DNA from 2 places in the Leptolyngbya sp. AN02str genome. Region 1 is predicted to be linked to the other one. Evidence: riboswitches for the same ligand, from Rfam matches in the RefSeq annotation. Region 1 holds a riboswitch; the other holds the start of a gene.
The links. A riboswitch is a leader RNA that binds a small molecule or an ion and turns the genes downstream of it on or off. The one in region 1 is predicted to bind cobalamin.
Positions count from the first base shown of each region.

Region 2: another riboswitch for cobalamin. It lies ahead of ACQ4M4_RS26860 (hypothetical protein); the one in region 1 lies ahead of ACQ4M4_RS08300 (ferredoxin--NADP reductase).

Region 1 is NZ_JBNXVR010000008.1:85,970-89,917, forward strand. Features, by position in the region: gene ACQ4M4_RS08290 (LptF/LptG family permease) at 1-409, shown strand, start outside; gene lepB (signal peptidase I) at 684-1,325, opposite strand; gene ACQ4M4_RS08300 (ferredoxin--NADP reductase) at 1,445-2,152, opposite strand; cobalamin riboswitch at 2,184-2,328, opposite strand; gene ACQ4M4_RS08305 (hypothetical protein) at 2,468-2,644, opposite strand; gene psaK (photosystem I reaction center subunit PsaK) at 2,764-3,024, opposite strand; gene purN (phosphoribosylglycinamide formyltransferase) at 3,283-3,948, shown strand, end outside.
Region 2 is NZ_JBNXVR010000061.1:3,448-7,395, forward strand. Features, by position in the region: gene metE (5-methyltetrahydropteroyltriglutamate--homocysteine S-methyltransferase) at 1-394, opposite strand, end outside; gene ACQ4M4_RS26860 (hypothetical protein) at 391-1,695, opposite strand; cobalamin riboswitch at 1,963-2,107, opposite strand; gene ACQ4M4_RS26865 (DUF2267 domain-containing protein) at 2,679-3,239, shown strand; gene ACQ4M4_RS26870 (metal ABC transporter permease) at 3,303-3,461, shown strand; gene ACQ4M4_RS26875 (metal ABC transporter permease) at 3,487-3,735, shown strand; gene ACQ4M4_RS26880 (hypothetical protein) at 3,790-3,948, opposite strand, start outside.

The DNA.
Region 1 (3,948 bases):
GCAAAATCTACAGTTACCCCGGACGCCGCTGGATTTGGCAAACCGTCGCCGCGACTACAACGAAATGAACATTGCTCAAGCGATGGAGCAATACGACCTGATCAAAGACAGTGGCAATGAGGGGCGCATTCGAGAACTGCGGGTGCGAATTCACCAAAAGTTTTCGCTGCCGTTTATTTGTGTGGCGTTTGGTTTGGTGGGGGCGGCGTTAGGGCTACAGTTGCGGCGCACCGGACGGGCAACGGGTTTTGCCATCAGCATTCTGATTGTGTTTTTGTATTATCTGTCGGCGTTTATGAGTGGGGCGATCGCCCAGGCGGGATACTTGCATCCCTTGATTGGCGCGTGGTTGCCCAATGTGTTTGGCCTGACGATGGGCTTGCTGCTGTTGGTGCGGTCTTCGCGCTAGGGAGTTGGGTTTGAGTGGGCGATCGCTCGTTTTATGCTTGCCCAAAGATTAATCAGTAATGTCTAGACATGTGGATGGGTGTGGTAGAAGGGCGACTCCACCGCCCTTCTACCACACCCATCCACAACTGTGAAACAACCTGAGTTTTGGATGAGCTGAAGTGCCCATTTTTGCGTGCGCGTTGCGCACGCAAAAATGGGCTTTTCTGAAGTTTGCGCGCCGCGCAAACTTCAGAAAAGCCCTTAACCGAAACTGACGTTGAAACACAACCAGATTAATCCTCGGGAGTGGAGGATGGGCTTACTGCGGAGATGTGGGCTTGTGGCAGAGTGCCCCACAGCTCATTCAATGGGAAAAATCGAAACACTGCCTTGCCAATAATATTGGCTTGTGGCAAAAAGCCCCACACATGGGAGTCGTTGCTGTTGTTGCGATTGTCGCCCATGACAAAGTAGGCGTTGGCCGGTACGGTGACGGCGGGCATTTCGTAGGCGGGAGGGGCGGCAATGTAGGGTTCTGCAATGGCTTGCCCATTGACGACTACTTGGCCTTGATGCACGGCGATTGTTTGACCGGGTAGCCCTATGATGCGCTTAATAAAGGCTTGGTCTTGCCCATAGCCAATGTCTTGCAAGATGGCTGGCGGTTCAAACACGATAATGTCGCCTTGCTCGGGCGGGTGCAGCCGATAGGATACTTTTTCCACTACGAGGCGATCGCCAATGGCCAGCGTTGGCACCATGGAATCGGACGGAATGAAGCGCGGTTCAGCAATGAATGTCCGAATAAAGAGAGACAACAACAGCGCGATCGCCAAAATTTGAACATTTTCGCGCTGCGATTGCCAAAAGCTGGGTTTGGCTTCGGGGGCGGGTGTAGAAGCGGGTTTTTGAAGGTCGGTGGGTTCAGTAGCCATAGGGATGCAAAACACGTGCAAAGCCCATTCTATAGCGCGATCGCAAACGGAAGATCTGAGGTGGCAGGGTACACCCAGAAACCTGTAAGTGCGATCGCGCTCAGTAAGCCAAGCGCTGATTAGAACGCCACAAACTTTTCCATGCGGACAGAGCGAGGCGAGGCGCCCAAGCTCATCATGGCATCGTAGAGCTGGCTGGGGCGATCGCCCACGGCGCAAATTTCCACTTCAGTTTGTGCCCAATCCAGGTTTACGGTCGTTAGCAGCGCTTCCGGCGCGAGGTTGATGGCTTCGAGATAACGGAAGTTGGGCCATTGGGCTGCTAGCGATCGCCAATGATCTCGATAGGGAAGCTGATCGGCTGTTTCGGGATTGGCCTGCACCAAGACAATCGAGTGGGCAAAGCGGCACTCATGCAGCCAGTCAATTTGGCTTTTGAGCGGGGCAATGCCAGAACCCTCAGCCAGATAGAGGCGATCGCGCGTCGGCAGCTCACTTAGGGTCATTAATCCGTAGGGACCGCGCACCGGGATCGTGTCTCCAGGCTGCAAATCTTGCAAAAAGGCCGAACTCCAGCCCACCCGCGAGACACACAGCTCGATTTCGGGACAGGCGGAGGGCGACGAGGCCATGGAATAGATTTTGGTAAAGGATTTGCCATCGCGCTCAAACTTGGGCCAAACTGATTGCCCTGGCAAAAAGCCAAACGTAGCCGCGTCTAGCTGTAGCCGAATGGACTTGATCGTAGGGGTCAGCCACTCGGACGCGACAATCGTAGCGATACAGTCCATGGGCTGGCATGGACGCAAAATTTCGGATGTTTGCATAGCAGTTCAGTTTCCGTGCGACGCGGGGTTCGATGATGGGACGGCTCAAGCAGGCATTCTGACTCGGAAACGAAGTGTTTCGTTACAGCTGCGGCACAGTGCCGGACTTGCACCGGACTTTCCCTCACCTATGCCAACGAGGCGCGGCATAGGGTGCTTGGGCTGATCCCCCAAGCAGCCTGAGCGATCGCTGAGTTGGTTGCATTCGCCATAACCCCACTATCAAAAGCGGGATAGACAGAAGAAACCAACAGCGACCTAAGGGCCACATTGTAGCCCGAATTCTGTCCGTTTCATCCATGAAAGTTCCTATCGTTACGCGATCGCACTCTTGATATGGTGTAAAAGGCCCAAAAAAACACTGCCAGTAGCGTTGTGCAGCGCTGATGGCAGTGAACTGTGGGTGTGTACTGAAGGGAGTGGCTGAGAGGGCGATCGCGTGAACTGATGAGTCGCGCAGCCAGCCGGGTTGTGTTGGTTGTGAATATCCATAGCCGTGTGCCGTAGGGCAGTGTGCTATGGATGATTTATCTTGGGATAAAGCTGCGGCGATCGCGCAATCCGTCGCTTGATGCCAAATGCTTGAGGTCAAATGCTTGAGGCCAGAGCGCTTACAGAACGCCGAGGTTGGCCAAGCCCAAAATGGCACCAACGCCTAAAATATGGCCAAAGGATGTGGTGGCCAGCAGTGCGGGTAGGCTCAAACCGCCAAACAAGGCAGAAGAAGGTAATTCGGGGCCGACGGAGGGCTGTTGAATGCCAGCTTTGCCAATGGCGATCGCCAAAATGTTGCACACAATCATGACAATGGCGACTTTGGGGCTCCAAGTTAGGGTTGCGGGAATGGTCGCCAGCACAGTGGAAATAAACAAGGCAGTCTCTCCTGAAACGTGGAATCAACGTTGTTCTTTCAGTGAATTAGAACAAATAATCGCGATCGCACAAAACACTTTGCAGCAATAGTTAATGTTTGTGTAAAGTTTTGTATGCGATCGCTGTGGCCCATGCTTTCTGCCGTGGATTCTGTCTGGCGTGGGGCAATGCATCTGCACGTGGGCGATGCGAGGATATGCCATAGTAGAAAACGGCTTGCATGCAGACGGTCATTTCTCCAAGTTGGGCGGTTACTTATGAGTGCTGGGTCGGCGTTGCCTTCCGTTACCTTTCAGCAGGTTGGGTTCATTTCACCAGAGGTGTCTGCCGATGCGTGGGCGCGGCATGCCGAAGGGTCACCCTTGCGGCTGGGGGTGCTGGCGTCGGGCAGTGGCAGCAATTTTGAGGCGATCGCCCAGTGGATTGCCGATGGGAAGCTCAACGCCAAAATTCACGTGCTGGTGTACAACAAGCCCAATGCCAAAGCGAGCGATCGCGCCCAGCGCTGGAACATTCCCAGCCAATTGCTCAACCACAAAGACTTTCCCACCCGCGAGGCATTGGATGATGCGATCGTGCAGGTGATGCGTGAACACCGTGTAGATTGGATCATCATGGCCGGGTGGATGCGCATTGTGACACAGCGGTTGATTGATGCGTTTCCAGGCCATGTGCTGAATATTCATCCCAGTCTGCTGCCCAGCTTTCGGGGGGCGCAGGCGGTGGAGCAAGCACTAGCCGCCAAGGCCAAGGTAACGGGCTGCACGGTGCATCGGGTGGCGCTAGAAGTGGATAGTGGCCCCATCTTGATTCAGGCGGCGGTGCCCATTTTGCCGAATGACACGGTAGAAACGCTTCATGCCCGAATTCAGGCGATGGAGCACCAGATTTTTCCTCGGGCGATCGTGCTGGCCTCGGATACG
Region 2 (3,948 bases), on a different contig from region 1:
GCATTGCCTGTTCACTGCGAGGAATATCCGTGCGGGTAAACGACCAGTTGATCATTGTCACGGGTCCAGTCAGCATCCCCTTCATAATTTTATCGGTGAGAGATTGCGCCACCTTGAACTCTCGAATAGTCATAGGTTGGGTTCGGACAACATCTCCGTAAATAATCGGTGGACGCACACAGCGACTGCCATAGCTTTGCACCCAACCGTGTTCGGTAAAGGCAAATCCAGAGAGCTGTTGTCCAAAGAATTCCACCATGTCAGTGCGTTCAAACTCGCCATGCACCAATACATCTAGCCCAGCTTCCTCTTGAATTTGAATGCACTTGGCAATCTCTGCATCGATCGCCGCTTCGTATTCGGCTTGAGTGATTTCACCCCGTTTTAGCTTCACTCGTAGTTGCCGTCCTCTGAGGTTTGTGGAAATGAGCCAATGGTTGTTGTCGGAAAGGGCGGCAGCGTTGACTGGAGTTTTTTGCGTTGCTCATAGGGCATAGCGCGCTCCAAATGATTGACAGTCAGGTTGCGGAGCCGATCTTGTACTGCTGAATTTACAGGGCTGAACTGCTCAAAGGTTTGCCAGTGGGTTTGCACGACTGCTAATCGCTCGCTCGGAGCATTACCATCAAGCGTCTGTGCCAAGATCACCACTTCATCCAGCTTTTGTTCCGCGAAACTCAATACATTTCGCAAGGGTTCCGGCAGTTTTGTCTCTCGCGTCGCATCATAGGGAACAAATTGCAGGGATGATGAGGGATGCAATCGAATATTTGGCGTAATGCCGTGAATAGTTTCTAGTGTTGATAGCACTGATTCGGGAAGAATTTTCCAGATGTTTCTTGCATCTACAATACCTACACCTAACTGTTTATCGGATGGGAAACCGTGTTGTTTCAACAAGTCTAAATTGCATCCACGGGTAAAGTCTAAACTAATGCCAGCAATAGGTAATTGCATCACCCAGGGATACGTGGTTCCCAGATCGTCAAAATAGGTGACGAGATGAACGGATACACCGATTTGAGCAAGCTGGGTGCAGGTGATAGTAATTGCCTCTTTCAGATCCGCTGCACTGCTGGTGACGAGAATCGGTTCATGCACCTGCACCTCGGTGACGCCTAGCGATTTCAGTTGAGTCAGCAATTCACAGTAAAGCGGCAGCAATTTGCTCAAATGGTTTGTGAAATCACCTTCCAGACGGCCCAGTTTCAGAAGCGTGACCGGACTGAGGAGAATGGGAACGGCTCGTTCACCCAGAAGAGTTTGCGATCGCTGCACCGTTGCCAAAAAATCTGCAAAGTTTGCCTCTGGTTGTGCATCAGCCGCAATCTCAGGTACCAAATAGTGATAGTTGGTATCAAACCATTTGGTCATTTCCATCGCTGGAATGCCATCTTTGCCGCGTGCCATTGCAAAATATTGATCGAGTCCCGACAGATGACGAAAGCGATCGGGGATGAGGCCGAACCAAACTGCCCAATCCAGCACATGATCATAAAGCGTCGTGTCACCGATACCGATGCGATCGATGCCTGCTTTGAGTTGCGCCTTCCAGTTCGCAAATTCAACCTCTTGCACTGTTTGCAGCAAAGCTTCTGCATCAAATTTATTGCTCCAAAAGGCTTCTAATGCTTTTTTAACTTCACGGTTTTTACCAATGCGGGGATACCCCAGCGTTGCAGTTTGAATGGTCATTGTTGTAACGTCCTAAACTCTGTAAATAAACGTGTGAGAACAGCTGCCTCCCAATTGGGAAGCAGGCCATAGGCAGACAAAATGAGGATGGCTGACTTAAATCGATCGCAAAATTAGCAGCTACCTTCACTCAGGTAGCACTTCTGCATATCAGCCGTTCGTTTAACTCAGATAGTCAACTCAGAACGCTACAACTTTAAAATCCCGACAAAATACCAATCACAAAAGCTTGAAGTTTTCATCATCCGTACCTCGCAGATGTTTGTGTAACGGGTTTACCAATCGGCGGGCATTCTGACTCAGAGAGTTGCGCCTCTCCTTACAGCTGCGGGACAGCGGCAGATTTACACTGCACTTTCCCCCTTGCGTCTGATGGCTGCTCCCCATCAGAACCGACTTGACCCCAACGATAGCACAGTTGTAGCGCAGTGCAGCAGCTTCACCCTGCATTTCTTCGCAGCTAAAATGCTGAACAACTTCAAAATATAGCGCCTTTCTAAAATTACTTGCGCTATCTGTAGAGTAAAGATGATCCGATTTGATTTTTTTGTTTTATGCTGAGTCGAACATCAAGCGTCATCTTTGTACGGGTGCGCTTTTCTCTGATTCAGCTTTTCAAGAATTTCTTATTTCTGAATATCTACAGGATTAGGTTCGATCGCATTCAGCAGTGGCACAGCCGATCGAATCTCTGGATAGACGATCGCATTTGTGCGATTCCACAGAGCAGATCCGTCAAAGGCGGAATCGCCAACTTTGTAACCTGCTTCAAGGCTTTTCTCCTGCCAGTCTTCTAATTCAACTAAAGACAGCGTGTTGCTTGCTCAGTGATCGAGATTCATAGTTTTCGGCACAGGCCCGCTATCCATTTAACCTCTGTCTTTTGAAGGATAGAAATTAGACCTAAGTAAAGATGCTCATTCATTAGGGGTCTCTTAATCTAAATCGAGTACCAAAATTGTGATCAAACAATAGAGGAGACAATGATGGCAGATGAAGCATTGAAAAATGATATTCCAGAGATTGATCCGACAGAAGTCGAAGATGCCAGAGTTGCGATCGCAGATAGGGATCGATCCTTCCTGGAGAAAGTGATGGTTGATGGAGGATTTTCTGACCCCTACGATGCCAGAGACTTCACCGAAGTTGTCTTTCGAGTCATGCGCGATTTGATGACTACAGAGGCAGCTGATCGCGTTGCGGATGAGTTGCATGAAGAGGCAATGCCTACCAAAGAAAAGGCGCTTCAGATGGAAGTGACCGACCTGTGGAAAGATACCAATCCGCTAGTTGGATTTTTGAGTCGGGTGCGTCCACCTTGGCAAGGCCCAGGCATTTTCAAGATTGATTCCGATCGCTTTTTCTTCCGGGTTGCAAACGAAGGTGGGCTTAAGCGAAACCCTGAGAATAAAGATGCTGAGCGCAAGCAGGCGGTGAAAGCAGTGTTTTCGGCAACTAAGCGGGAATTGTCAGAAGAGCGCATTCAGGAAATCGCTACCTGGCTACCGGACGGTGGGGTGCGAGAACTCTGGGAGCAAGCCTAGCTATAGATCGTGCAGAGAAAGTATTCGTACTCATAACGTTTAGGATTACGATACTGAATCCTGATTGTAGTCTGGTTATTTTACAAAGAGCAATTGTTTTACACGTTTGATCCAGTCGACGCACAAGCTGCAGGAATGCTTGTGCGTCGATATTATCTGGGGATTGTGGCCGCAATCAGTTTGACCGTCGTTGCCAATTTACAAACGTGGGCGTTCTGTTGATGATTGTGCTGCCTGTTGCCCTAGAATGACCGCTTACTTGCTGGTAAAGGAACTCCATCAAATGATCCTCTTGAGTGCAGGCATGGGTGCATTAGCGGGTATTGTCGGTATGTACTTGAGTTATTCCCTGGATATTCCGTCAGGGTCTGCGGTCGTGCTGGTTGCTTTCGGACTATTTCTTCTAGCGTTTCTATTCAGCCCATCTCAAGGGCTATTAACCCAATCCCGATTCAAAGCGCAAATTGCAGGTTTGATGCAAGGGAGCGAGAAGTAATCCTATCCCAGTCACAGGTTTGGACATTTCGACTTAAATGCGATCGCCTCGCACTCAAGATCTTGCCTTACCCCACACCCGCTTTGGCGGTTTGTGGCCAACCGTCTTCACTCCATTGACAAAGAGCGAGTCACTTGCCAGTTCCTTTGCCATCATCGGAATCAACCGTTTCAGATTGGTACTGTAATTGCTTTGCCAAAATTCTGACAGCTT